2 regions of the Novosphingobium sp. KA1 genome follow, and region 1 is predicted to be linked to the other one. Evidence: riboswitches for the same ligand, from Rfam matches in the RefSeq annotation. Region 1 holds a riboswitch; the other holds the start of a gene.

Evidence for each region. A riboswitch is a leader RNA that binds a small molecule or an ion and turns the genes downstream of it on or off. The one in region 1 is predicted to bind thiamine pyrophosphate.
Region 2: linked by a shared signal. The riboswitch ahead of thiC (phosphomethylpyrimidine synthase ThiC) and the one ahead of CA833_RS18080 (TonB-dependent receptor) in region 1 are both predicted to bind thiamine pyrophosphate.

What each region holds. Positions count from the first base shown of each region.
Region 1 covers NZ_CP021248.1:68,621-75,204, forward strand. The annotation lists gene CA833_RS18075 (phosphotransferase enzyme family protein) at 1-156, opposite strand, end outside; gene CA833_RS18080 (TonB-dependent receptor) at 210-2,519, opposite strand; TPP riboswitch at 2,549-2,658, opposite strand; gene CA833_RS18085 (diguanylate cyclase) at 2,753-4,585, opposite strand; gene CA833_RS18090 (MFS transporter) at 4,715-6,253, opposite strand; gene CA833_RS18095 (NAD(P)/FAD-dependent oxidoreductase) at 6,509-6,584, shown strand, end outside.
Region 2 covers NZ_CP021247.1:2,225,024-2,231,607, forward strand. The annotation lists gene CA833_RS10810 (ATP-binding protein) at 1-852, opposite strand, end outside; gene CA833_RS10815 (PAS domain-containing sensor histidine kinase) at 962-3,106, shown strand; gene CA833_RS10820 (SOS response-associated peptidase family protein) at 3,117-3,749, opposite strand; TPP riboswitch at 3,796-3,942, shown strand; gene thiC (phosphomethylpyrimidine synthase ThiC) at 3,991-5,877, shown strand; gene CA833_RS10830 (hypothetical protein) at 6,020-6,304, shown strand; gene CA833_RS10835 (alkylphosphonate utilization protein) at 6,308-6,584, opposite strand, start outside.

The DNA.
Region 1 (6,584 bases):
GCGGTCGGTTTGCGCCAGCACCGCAGCCGAGAACGGGCGCGGCGAATGCCAGCGCAGTGCGGCGAAGGTCCCCGCATCCGGGAAAGCATCGAGGATCGCGGCGGCCTCCCCGGCCGTGATCGCAGGCCAGGTCGGCGCCTCCCAGGCCGTGCCCATCCCGTGCACCCGATGAGGGCCATCGGCCGGACGAGGCGCCGCGCTGCTCATGGTCAGAAGGCGCGCGAGAGCGTCGCCACGAAGGCGCGGCCGCTGCCGACGTAGTAGGTCGGCGCCGAGCCGGAGATCAGCGTGCCGCCGCGCGCCGTCGTATCCAGCGCATTGGCGGTGATCGCCTGCACGCCGGACAGCACGTGCGGGTTGGTCACGTTGATCGCGTTGAGCCGAAGGTCCATGCGCTGCGCATCGATGAGGCCGGCGAGATGCACGCCGATCGAAAGGTCGAGCGTGGCGTAGCCCTTGATGCTCTCGTCGTTCATGAAGGTGGCGTACTGGCGGCCGACGTACTTGAGCGCGGTGCTGCCGAACAGGCGGCCATCGTCATACGTCGTGCCCATGGCGAACTGGAACTGCGGGCTGGAGACGGCACGCTTGCCCCTGGTCGGCAGATAGTCGCCGCCCACGGCAAGATCGTCGTCCTGGCGGGTGTGCAGGTATTCGCCCGAGAGGTAGACGCTGACGCCCCTGGCCGGGCGATAGTCGATCTCGCCGTCGAGGCCGTAGGAGGTCTGGTTGCCGCCGTTGATCGTCGAATTGACCAGCGCGCCGCCGCTGTTCACCACGGTTGCCACCTGCCGGTTGCGGAAGTGGTAGTTGAAGGCGGTCAGCGAGAACGACAGGCTGGGGCCGATGTAGCGATAGCCCAGTTCCTCGGAGACCGAATATTCGTTCTTGAGGCCGCTCGTGCCCTGGCTGACCAGCTCGCCCGCGTAGTAGCTGTTGTAGAGCGCGAACTCGTTGGGCGTGCGGAAATTGGTGGTGACGTTGGCGAAGAGCTGCTGCCGCTCGTCCAGCGTGTAGTGCACGGCGGCGCGGGGCAGCGCGGCGAAACTGTCGCGGCGGACCTTGTCCTGCGGGCCGGGCAGGTAGTTGCGGCCATTGCGCAGCACGTCGACCCCCTTGAAGCCCAGCTCGACGCCGAGGCGCGGGGTCACGGCGATGCTGTCGGCGACAAAGAAGCCCTTGGTGACGGTCTCGGTGCGGGCATTCTCATAGGCCAGCAGGCGGCCGTCGGCGGTGCGGATCGCCTTGCTCTGGTAGCCCCACTGGTCGAGCGGATGGCCGCTGGCGTCGATCGAGGTGTAGGACTGGGTCACACGGTCGGTGCCGTAGTCGAACCAGAGCCCGGCGGTGAGCGTGTGGGCGCCGGCGGTGAGGGTCAGCTTGCTGACGTCGCCGACGCGCCGCTGCTTGCCGGTCCAGTTGCCGAGCACCGTCGCCGTCCCGTCCACCGCGCCGGGCAGCGTGATCGGCTGGGTCAGTTCCTCGGTGCCGAGGTAGTTGCCGGTGGTCGTCAACTGGGTGCCGTAAGGGGCGTTGCCGTGGCCGAACTGGAGGTAGGCGGTGGTGTCGAAGGCCAGCCGGTCGCCGAGGTTCAGGTGGATCGGCGCGGAGACGTAGAAGTTGCGGAACGGCGCGCGGTAGAGGCGCCAGTAGGTGGTGCTGCCCTCGCTGTACTGCTTGTCGTAGTTGTAGGCGCGGCCATAGGCTTTCCAGTCGGCCAGCGAGGGGCTGGCATACGTCGAGGTCTTGGCGTCGTTGTACGAGAAGGCGATGGCGGCGCGGTTGCCCTCGCCCCATTCGCGCAGGAGCTTGGCGTCGACGTGCTGGCGCTTGTCGAAACCGGCGCCGCGCCAGTTGTCCGCGCGGTTGTTCGAATAGGAGATGAAGGCCTTGATCCCGCTGGCGCCGAGCGTGCCGGTGTCGAAGCGCACGAAAGCGCGGCGCGCATCGTAGGAGCCGAGCGAGAGGTTGACGAGCCCGCCCGTCTCCGCCTTGGGATCGTCGAGCGTCAGCGACAGCAGGCCGCCTGCGGCCGCCACTACCGGGGCGTCGATCGAGGCGGCGCCTTGTGCCAGCGCGATCTGCCGCACGTTCTCGGCATCGGCGAACTGCGAGGGATAGGCGTAGAAATAGCCGATGTCGTTCTGCGGCGCGCCTTCCATCAGCACGCCGATCTGGTCCTGGCCAAGCCCGCGCATGGTCAGGCTGGAACTGGTCGAAAGCCCGTAGGGGTCGCTCGACGAGACATTGGCGCCGGGCAGCAGGTTGACCAGCTGGAAGGCGTTGAGCGTCGGCGCCTGCTTGACGATGAAGTCGGACGAGATCGCGCTGATCGCCTTGGGGGCGGTCTGGTCGGGCAGCAGGCCTTCGGGATCGGGGTGGCCGATGACCCGGATGTCTGCCTTGCTGTCGGCGCCGTCGGCGGAACCGGCCTCGTCGGCCAGTGCCGGAACGGCCGCGAGCAGGGCAGGGAGCCCGAGGGCCAGGCGGGAAATCGTACGGAAATTGCCGGTCTTCACTTCGTGTCCACTCCAATCGGAGGGACAACGGATCAGCCGCCAGCCCTCCCTACGCCGGTGTCAGCCGGATCAGGTTCAGCGGGTCGTGGTCTGCTGACCACCTCTCAGCCGCGCATGAGCGGCCCCCCGGGGATGGCGCGCCTCTAGTCGTTCGCGGGGGCGGTGGAAACCCTTTATTGCATTTCATGGCAGGCCGCCGCCCAAGTGATCGCGCGAGCGGGGGCAAGGGCGCGTCAGGCCCCGGGGGCGTTGTCGCCGTGGCGGGGGACGTGGTTGGGGGCGGGGCGGTCGGTGGCAACGACCACGCGGTCGCGTCCGGTTTCCTTGGCCCGCAGCAGGGCAGCGTCCGCCGCCGCGATCAGGGTGTGTGCGGTGCCATGACGGGGATAGACGGCAAGGCCCATCGACACGGTGATCGGACCGATCGGCTGGCCTTCGTGCAGGAGGTCCAGTTCGGCGATCCGCTCGCGGATGAGGGCGGTGCGTTCAAGCCCCCGTTTCTCGTCGAAATCGGGCATCAGCATCAGGAATTCCTCGCCGCCGTAGCGGAACACCAGTTCGTCGCTGCGCACCACGCCGGCGAAGGCGCCTGCAACCGCCCGCAAGGCGAGGTCGCCGACATCATGGCCGTAGCGGTCGTTCAGCTGCTTGAAGTGGTCGATGTCCATCATCAGGCAGGCGAGCGGGGCATCCGTCTCATCGGCGGCGATCACCAGCCTGCGCAGTGTGGCGTCCAGCTCGTGGCGGTTGCGCAGGCCGGTAAGGGGATCGTGCAGCGCCTTGTCGCGCAAGGCCTCGCGCAAGTTGAGATTGGCGAGCGCGAGGCCCACCGTCTCGGACATCAGTTCGATGTAGGTGGTGGTCGACGGCGCCGGCTCGCCTGCTGCCGAGAGGTTTTCGAGCACCAGCAGGCCGATCGTCTCGCCCTGCGCGGTGAGCGGCACGCACATCGTCGCCTGCACCGCCTCGAGCGCGACGTGGCGGCAGGGCACGTCGGTGAGGTTGTGGCCCGGGCTGTGGATCTGCCCGCGCCGCAGCGCCCAGCAGTCGTCCGGGCTGAAGGCGAGGTTGCTGCCATGGGGCGTCAGCCACTGCGCGGCGCAGGCCATGCGCGCGTGCCGCTCGTCGAGGATGAACAGGCGGCCGGCGAGGTCGGGCGCGATCTTCGGCGCGAAGAGCTGCACCACCCGGTAGAGGTCATCCACCGATTCGCAGCCCTGCAGGCGCTGGGTCATCCGGGCGAGCAGGTCGCGCACCGCCCAGTCGGCATCGCGCTCCTTCTGCAGGCGCTGGCGTTCGAGGCCGTTCTCGCGGAAGATGCGCACCGCCTGGGCCATGTCGCCGATCTCGTCGACTTGCGAGATCGCGGGGGGCTCCACTTCGTAGTCCTGGTCGGCCAGCCGGTTCACCACGTCGCTCAGCGTCACCACCGGTTTCAGGATGCGGCGCTTGAGGATGAAGCCCAGCACGAAGAGGAACAGCACGGCGGTAAACGCCACCATGACCTCGGAGATCGTGCGCAGGCGCTGCGAGGCGGTGGCGGCTTCTTCCACGGCATCGTCGGAACGCTCGTCGAGCATGTAGCGGAAGCGGCCGAGCAGGAAGTGGGTGCGTTCCAGTTCGCGTTCGTATTCGGGGCCGAACACGATCTTGCGGGCCACGGCATCGTCCCCCTTGCGCATGGCGGCGATGGCGGCCTGCTGTTCGTCTTCCAGCGTACGCGCCTGCCGCAGCGCCTGTTCCAGCGAGCGCAGTTCCTCCTCGCTCGCGCCATTGTCGCGCAGCTTGGCCATGCGCTGCTCGACCGGGCCGAGCTCGGTGCGCAGGCGATCATAGGCGATGGCGTGGCTGGGATCGCCGGATACCGCGAAGAGGCGGGCCTGATCGGTCAGCTCCGAAAGGTCGGTCTCGACCTCGGCGGTGAGCTGGTCGAACAGGTCGCGCTGCACGATGGCACCATGTTCGGCGCTGTCGGCACTGGAGGCCATGACCATGGCGACGCCCGCGGCGATGGTCAGGCAGACAGTGGCGCCGTAGGCCCAGTTGGTGATGGTCGCGATACGCATGCGATCGGCCCCTTCAGGTTTGTCGCTAAAGACGGAAGCGCCCGACTGTTCTTTCATCGGCGCCGAGTTGGCAAGCGTTCAGGGGCTGGTGCCGCGAAATGCGCTTTTGGCGAATTTCCGAACGGTCTCTCAGCCTTCCTGCGGGGAAGGCCGGGCGCCTTGCGGTGCGGTGTCGTCCGAATGGCCGCTGATCTCCGCGCCCGCCTCGGGCGCAAAGCGCAGGTTCCAGATCGTCGCCGAGAGCGAGATGGCGGTCACCACCCAGAACGCGGCCGAAAAATCGCCCAGCGTCGGCAAGGCATGACCGCGCGCCAGCATGGCGAGGTGCAAGGCGACCGCCGCCACGCAGATGCCCAGCGAGAGCATCAACTGCTGGAAGGTCGCGTAGAACGCGGTGGCATTGCTCATCTGCTGCTTGTCGATGCCGTCGTAGGCGATCGTGTTGTAGGCGGTGAACTGGAACGACATGAAGAAGCCGGCCACCACCAGCACCGCAAACATCGCCCAGGTCGGCCAGGCCGGATTGAACAGGCCGCAGATCGCGTAGCCTGCCGTGGCGATCACCCCGTTGACGATCAGCGAGCGGCGGAAGCCGAAGCGGCGCAGGATACGGGGCGCAAAGCTCTTCATCGCCAGCGATCCGACCGCCGTGGCAACCGTGATCGTGCCGCTGCGCGCGGCGGAAAAGCCGAAGCCCACCTGCATCATCAGCGGCAGCAGGAAGGGCTGCGCGCCCTGGGTGATGCGCGTCACCGATCCGGCGATCACCGAAAGGCGGAAGGTGTCGTCGCGCAGCAGTGCCAGGTCGAGGATCGCGCCTTCGCGGCGGCGGGCATGGGCGACATAGGCGATGCCGGCAAGCAGCCCGACGGCGATCAGCGTGCCTGCCAGCACGGCCTCGCCGGGACGGCTGACCATCTCGAAGCCGAACAGCAGGCACCCGAGCGCGATGCCGCTCAGGATGAAGCCGGTGACATCGAAGGGGTTGGGACGCTCTTCGCGCACGTTGGCGATGAAGCGGCCGGTCAGCCACAGGCCCAGCATGCCCATCGGCAGGTTGATGTAGAAGATCCAGCGCCAGTCGAGATAGGTGACGATGAAGCCGCCGAGCGGCGGTCCGACGATCGGGCCGATCAGTGCGGGCACCAGCAGCCAGGACATCGCGTTCACCATGTCCTGCTTGGCCACCGTGCGCAGCAGCACCAGACGGCCGACCGGGATCATCATCGCCCCGCCAATGCCCTGCACGAAGCGCGAGAGCACGATCATCTCCAGCGTCGGCGATTGCCCGCAGGCCAGGCTGCCGAGCATGAACAGCATGATCGCGGTGCGGAACACGGTGCGCGATCCGAAGCGGTCCGCCAGCACGCCCGAGGCGGGAATGAAGATCGCCAGCGCCAGCAGGTAGGACGTCAGCGCCACGCTCATGTCCTGCGGACGGACGCTGAAATCGCGGGCCATCGTCGGCAGCGCGGTGGCGAGCACCGTGGCGTCGACGAATTCCATGAACAGGGCGGAGGCGATGATGAGAGCGACCAGCCGGTAATTGGCGCCGGGCGCCTGCGCGCTGCGATCGGGCGTCATCGCGATCCTGCCCGCCGCCGGGACGATGCCGTCGCGCACTTCGGCGTTGACCGAGGCGATCCCGCGGCGGCGGGGCCTCAGCACGGGGTGTCCGGTCTGCGGGGGCGGGAGAGGGGGGCTGGCATCAACATGATTCGACGTGTCATATAGGACGCCCGGCCCCCGCTCGCCCGATCGAACTGCGCAAGTGTGATTTCATTTATGCGAACTGTCGTGGCTGCCCGAGCGGCCAGCCGGCGGCAAAACGGCCCCTATTTGCGCGCGGCGCAACTGCCAGCGCGTGTCCGGATTTGCGGGAAAATGCCTTCACGGCGGCGGGCAAGGCGTTAGGGTAGGGGCATGGACGAAGTCGGCGCGATCGTGGTGGGGGCAGGCGTGGTCGGGCTCGCGGCGGCGCGGGCGCTGGCACTGGGCG
Region 2 (6,584 bases), on a different replicon from region 1:
CAGGTTGTCGTGCAGCAGTTCGCGCAGCTCGTCGGTGGAGGCGGTGGGCAGCGGCATCAGGCCGGGGGTGATCGACTTGGCGCCGGTGCGCACGCTGCCGATGTTGACCGCCACCGGGCGGCGGCTGATCGCCGGGCCGAGGCCGAGGAACTGGCCGCGCGCAAGGTCGCGGATCGATTCGGCCTGACGGCGCTCCATGCCCAGCAGGTCCGCCGCGCGGATCATGTCGATGTCGAGGAAGGTGCGGCCCATCAGGAAGTTGCTGGCTTCCGCCGCCACGTTCTTGGCGAGCTTGGCGAGGCGCTGGGTGGCGATGACGCCCGCCAGACCGCGCTTGCGGCCGCGGCACATGAGGTTGGTCATCGCCGCCAGGCTGACGCGGCGGGCTTCCTCGGTGACTTCGCCGGCGGCGGCGGGGGCAAACATCTGCGCCTCGTCGACAACGACCAGCACCGGATACCACTGCTCGCGCGGGGCATCGAACATGGCGTTGAGGAACTGCGCGGCGCACTTCATCTGCTGGTCGATTTCCAGCTCGTCGAGCGCGAGGACCACCGAGGCGCGGTGTTCGCGGATACGCGCGCCGAGGCGGACGATCTCGGCCTCGGCATAAGCGGCGCCGTCGATCACGACGTGGCCGAATTCCTCGGCCAGGCTGACGAAGTCGCCCTCGGGATCGATCACCACCTGCTGGACGATCGGCGCGCTCTCTTCAAGCAGGCGGCGCAGCAGGTGCGACTTGCCGGACCCGGAATTGCCCTGCACCAGCAGGCGGGTCGCGAGAAGTTCCTTGATGTCGATTTCGATCGCCTCGCCCTGCGGGGTCTGGCCGATCACGATGTTGGCGCTCACGGGTGCCTATTGGCAAAGGCGGGCGCCGCCGCGCAAGGGGGCAGGGCGCGTTTTCCATAGGTAGCCGCCCGGATGGCGCGCCGCCGCCGGGCCGGGGTATGATCGCCGGGTGGATGGTTTGTCGCCCGATTCCGGTGGCTTGAAGGGCGGGGCAAGGTCCCGCGCCGATGCGCTTGCCCAGGCGCTGGACCGGCTCGCCGACGCCCACCGTGCGCTGGCCGATGCCCATGCCACCGCCGATGCCGCGCGCGCCCTGCTGCGCGATGCCATCGATTCGCTGGCGGACGGTTTTGCCCTGTTCGATGCCGAGGACCGCATGGTGCTCTGCAACCGGGCGTTCCTGAAGATGTTCCCGTGGTTCGAGGCGATGCGCGATTCGGCGCCGGCCTTTGCCGAAATGGCCCGCCGGATGGCCGAGGCCGGGGCCACCATCGGTTCGCGCATCGCTCCCGACCGCTGGCTGCGCGACCGCATGGCCCAGCACCGCGAGGCGCGCGGCGCCCATGTCCAGGCGCTGGCCGACGGGCGGTGGATCCAGATCAACGAACTGCGCACCAGCGGCGGCGGCATCGTCGGCATCTATACCGACGTCACCATGGTCAAGGCCGAGGATGCCCGCCAGCGCGCCCGCGAACTGGGCGAGCGCAACCTGGCGCTGCAGACCACGCTCGACACGCTGTCCGAAGGGGTCTGCCTGTTCGACGTCCAGCGCCGCTTGCAGGCGTGGAACGAAGGCGTGGCGGCGCTGCTGGGCCTCGATGTCGGCAGCGAGGGGGCACTGCTGGCAAGCCACGAGGCGCTGGTGCGCTGGTGCGCCGAGCAGGGCGGGCTGGAACGCGCCGAGGCGCTGGAATGGCGCGAAGGCGGCGGCGCCCGGGTGGTGAGCGACTGCCGCATGTTCGCCGATGGCGAGGGCGCGCGCCATTTCACGATCCGGTCGGTGCCGCTGACCAGCGGCGGCATGGTCTTCACTTTCGACGACGTGACCGACCAGGTCCGCTTCCGTCGCTCGCTGACCGAGACCGCCGAAACGCTGGAGCGCCGGGTGGCCGAGCGTACCGCCGAACTGGTGGAAGTGAACCTGCGGCTGGTCGCCGCCACCGAGGCGGCGCTGGAGGCTAATCGCTCCAAGACCAGCTTCCTCGCCGCCGCCAGCCATGACCTGCTGCAGCCGCTCAACGCCGCGCGGCTGTTCGTGTCGGCACTGGGTAGCGAGGCCTTGCCGGAAAAGCCGCAGGCGCTGGTGCGGCAGGCCGCCTCCGCGCTCGATTCGGTGGAGGACCTGCTCGAAGCCCTGTTCGAGATCTCGCGCCTCGATGCCGGCGCGATCCAGCCCGAACTCGGCGACCTGCCCCTGGCGCCGCTGCTGGCCGCGCTGCGCCGCGAGTTCGCGCCGCTGGCGGAAGCGGCGGGGCTCGCGCTGGTGGTGCCGGACAGCGCGGACTGGGTGCGATCCGATGCCCGGCTCCTGCGGCGGGTCCTGCAGAACTTCGTCTCCAACGCGATCCGCTACACCGCGCAGGGGGAGGTGCGGGTGGAGCTGGCGGCGGCCGGGGCCGGGGCCGCGGAGGGGGCCGGGGAGGGGGCGGGAGACGAACTGGTGGTCACCGTGCGCGACACCGGCCCGGGCATCGCCGAGGCCGAGCGCGCCGCGATCTACGAGGAATTCCGCCGCCTCGATGCCACCCGCAAGATCCCCGGCAAGGGGCTGGGCCTTGCCATCGTGCGGCGGGTGACAACGATGCTCGGCCACGAACTGGGGCTGGAGAGCACGCCGGGGAAGGGCTCGGCCTTCTCGGTGCGCCTGCCGCGCGCCGTGCCCCGGCCGGCCTGCACGGCGCCGGAGGAGCTGGGCGATCCGGCCGGCCCCGGCACGCGGTGCGGCGGCGGCGCGCTGGTGCTGGTGATCGACAACGAACCGGCGATCCTGGCGGGCATGGCGGCCTTGCTGGGGAGCTGGGGGCTGGAGGTCGTTGCCGCCGGCGACCCGGACGATCCGCAAGTCGCCGCCGCGCTGGCGCGCGGCCCGGCCATGCTGATCGCCGACTATCATCTCGACAACGGGCTGACCGGCGACGATGCGGTCCTGGCCCTGCGCGCACGGCTGGGCCGGGACCTGCCCGCCTGCCTCGTCACCGCCGATCGCGGCGAGCCGCTCAAGGCCCGGGCCGCCGCGCTGGGCCTGCCCTTGTTCACCAAGCCGGTGAAACCGGCGCGCCTGCGGGCGCTGCTGCGGCAATTGGAGGTGCTTTAGGTCGTTCTATTCATCCCGCCACGTGCAGCGACATCAGCGAGGAGGAATAAGGCGCGAGCAGCTCTGCCGCGCGTTTCCAGTCGCCGCGCAGCCAGAGGTCGTGCGCGGCGGGATCGGCGGGCAGGATCACCGGCATCGTCTCGCGTCCCTCGGAGCGCAGCGCGGCATTGGCGGGGGCGGTGAGCAGCGCGAAGCTGGGCACCTCGCTGTCCTTCCAGACCCCGGCCATGGCGAAGACCGGCTGGTCGGCGGCGCCGAACCAGCATGCCCGGCGCTTGCCGTCACGCGGGTCCGCCTTGCCCCATTCCATGAAGGCCGTGGCCGGGACCAGGCAGCGGAACTCGCTGTTGCGCAAGTTGCCGATCCAGAACGGGCTTTCGAGATTGCGCACGGTGAGGATGCCATGACGCCGTTCATCCCAGCCCCGCGGCGGCGGGGGGACGCCCCAGAGGCGCGGGATCATCCGGCGCGGCAGGCGCTTTTCCGGGCGCGGCCCCGCCACGAACTCGCGGCCCATGGTGATGACGGGCGCAAAGCCGCCCGCCGAAACCGCGCCGCCGGGCCAGGGGTCGTTGCCGGCGTCGAGGCCGAAGGTGCGAGCCACTTCGCGGGCAGGGGCGTCGAGGCGATAGATCATCGGCATGTCTGCTTCGGGCCCTAGACGGAGGCAAAAGCCGCGTCTATCGTCGGCGCCATCCCCGGGGAGCTTGTGCCTAGGGTTTTCGCTTTTGCGAGAGCCTGCAGGAAACAAATGGCTGAGAGGGGCAGGTCACGCTGCCCGACCCGTTGAACCTGAACCCGTTAACACGGGCGGAGGGAAGGGCGGGCCACAGGACTATCTGTCGCGACCTTTCTTTCGTCCATAAGCCGAAGGAAAATCGCTTATGGCCGACATCAATTCCAAATTGGAAATCGGCGTCACCACCGGACCCATTCGCGGGTCGAAGAAGATTCACGTCGGGCGGCTTGGCGTGGCCATGCGGGAGATTCACCTTGAGCCCGGTTCGGGCGAGGCTCCGGTGCGTGTCTACGATACGTCCGGCCCCTACACCGATCCGAATGTCACCATCGACATCGCCGCCGGTCTTGCCGCCAAACGCCGGACATGGATTCTCGCACGCGGAGACGTGGAGGATTACGAGGCCCGCGCCGTAAAGCCGGAGGACAACGGCCAGCATCTTGGCGCATTGGGACCTGACCGTTCGGGCGGCGTCCCAGCGTTTCCCAACGTGGTGAAGCGCCCGCTGCGCGCCAAAGCGGGCATGAACGTCAGCCAGATGCACTACGCCCGCCGGGGCATCATCACGCCGGAGATGGAATACGTCGCCGAGCGTGAGAACCTCGGCCGCGCGATGCTGAAGGCATACGCGCGCGACGGTCAGGCCAGAGATGGTGAAAGTTGGGGCGCGGCCATTCCCGACTACGTCACCCCCGAATTCGTGCGTGAGGAAGTGGCGCGCGGCCGGGCGATCATCCCCGCCAACATCAACCACCCCGAAAGCGAGCCGATGGCGATCGGCCGTAATTTCCTCGTCAAGATCAACGCCAACATCGGCAATTCCGCCGTCGCCTCGGACGTGGCGAGCGAGGTGGACAAGATGGTCTGGTCGATCCGCTGGGGCGCGGACACGGTGATGGACCTCTCCACCGGGCGCAACATCCACGACACCCGCGAATGGATCATCCGCAACTCGCCCGTGCCGATCGGCACCGTGCCGATCTATCAGGCGCTGGAAAAGGTCGGCGGCATTGCCGAGGACCTGACCTGGGAGGTGTTCCGCGACACCCTGATCGAACAGGCCGAGCAGGGCGTGGACTACTTCACCATCCACGCCGGCGTGCGCCTGCCCTTCGTGCCGCTTGCGGCCAGGCGCGTGACCGGCATCGTCAGCCGCGGCGGCTCGATCATGGCCAAGTGGTGCCTTGCCCACCACAAGGAATCGTTCCTCTATGAACGCTTCGACGAGATCACCGAGATCATGAAGGCCTACGACGTCGCCTATTCGCTGGGCGACGGCCTGCGCCCCGGCTCGATCGCCGACGCCAATGACGAGGCGCAGTTCGCCGAACTCTATACCCTCGGCGAGCTGACGAAGCGGGCCTGGGCGCAGGACGTGCAGGTGATGATCGAGGGGCCGGGCCATGTGCCGATGCACAAGGTGAAGGAGAACATGGACAAGCAGCTCGAGGCTTGCGGCGAAGCGCCGTTCTACACCCTCGGGCCGCTGGTGACCGACATTGCGCCGGGCTACGACCATATCACCAGCGGCATCGGCGCGGCCATGATCGGCTGGTACGGCACGGCGATGCTCTGCTACGTCACGCCCAAGGAGCACCTTGGCCTGCCGGACCGCGACGACGTGAAGGTCGGCGTCGTCACCTACAAGCTGGCCGCCCATGCCGCCGATCTCGCCAAGGGGCACCCGGCCGCCAAGGTCCGCGACGATGCGCTGTCCCGCGCCCGTTTCGAGTTCCGCTGGCGCGACCAGTTCAACCTCAGCCTCGATCCCGACACCGCCGAGCAGTACCACGACCAGACGCTTCCCGCCGAAGGCGCGAAGTCCGCGCATTTCTGCTCGATGTGCGGGCCGAAGTTCTGTTCGATGAAGATCAGCCAGGAAGTGCGGGACTTCGCGGCGAAGCAGAACCAGCCGGTGCAGGCCTTTGTCGCGGCCGAGGAGGCCGAGGCGGGCATGGCCGAAATGAGCAAGGTGTTCCGCGAGACCGGCAGCGAACTCTACATGGGCGCAGGCGGACGCGAGCACGACTGACGGCGCTGTGCCGATCCCCGACCCCGTATTTTACGTTGCCCCGTATTTTTACGCTGCAATGCAACAAATACGGGGTCGTCCGTCTTCGCGAGTGCGAAATGCGGTGCTAAAATGAAGGGCCCCCCAACGGAGCCCCGATTCCATGCGTGATCCCGCAGCCGAATGGCTGAAACTGGCAAGCGAGAGTTACAGCCTCTGGGCCGATTCGATGATGGTGATCGGCATGCGCACCGCCGACATGATGACCGGCCGCGGCAGCAGCCACGAGAACCTGCGCATGGTGACCGAGAAAGTCGAGGCCAATGCCGAACTGGCCGCCAAGCTGTTCTGGGGCGGCCCGACCACGCCGGAGAAGGCCGCCCGCAAGGCCGTGGGCCACTATCGCAAGCGCGTCAGGGCCAATCGCAGGCGGCTTTCCAGGGGGTAAGTATCAGCGCTTGCGCACGAATTCCGCGCGCAGGACCAGGCCCTTGATGCCGGGATACTTGCAGTCGATCTCCTGGGCGTCGCCGGTCAGGCGGATCGAGGGGATCAGGGTGCCGCGCTTGAGCGTCTGGCCCGCGCCCTTGACGTCGAGATCCTTGATCAGCGTCACCGCATCGCCGTCCGCCAGCAGGTTGCCCACCGCGTCGCGCACTTCGACGGTGTCCGCCGCCGCGCGCTTGGCGGCCAGTTCCGAGGCGGGCAGCCATTCGCCGCTCTCTTCG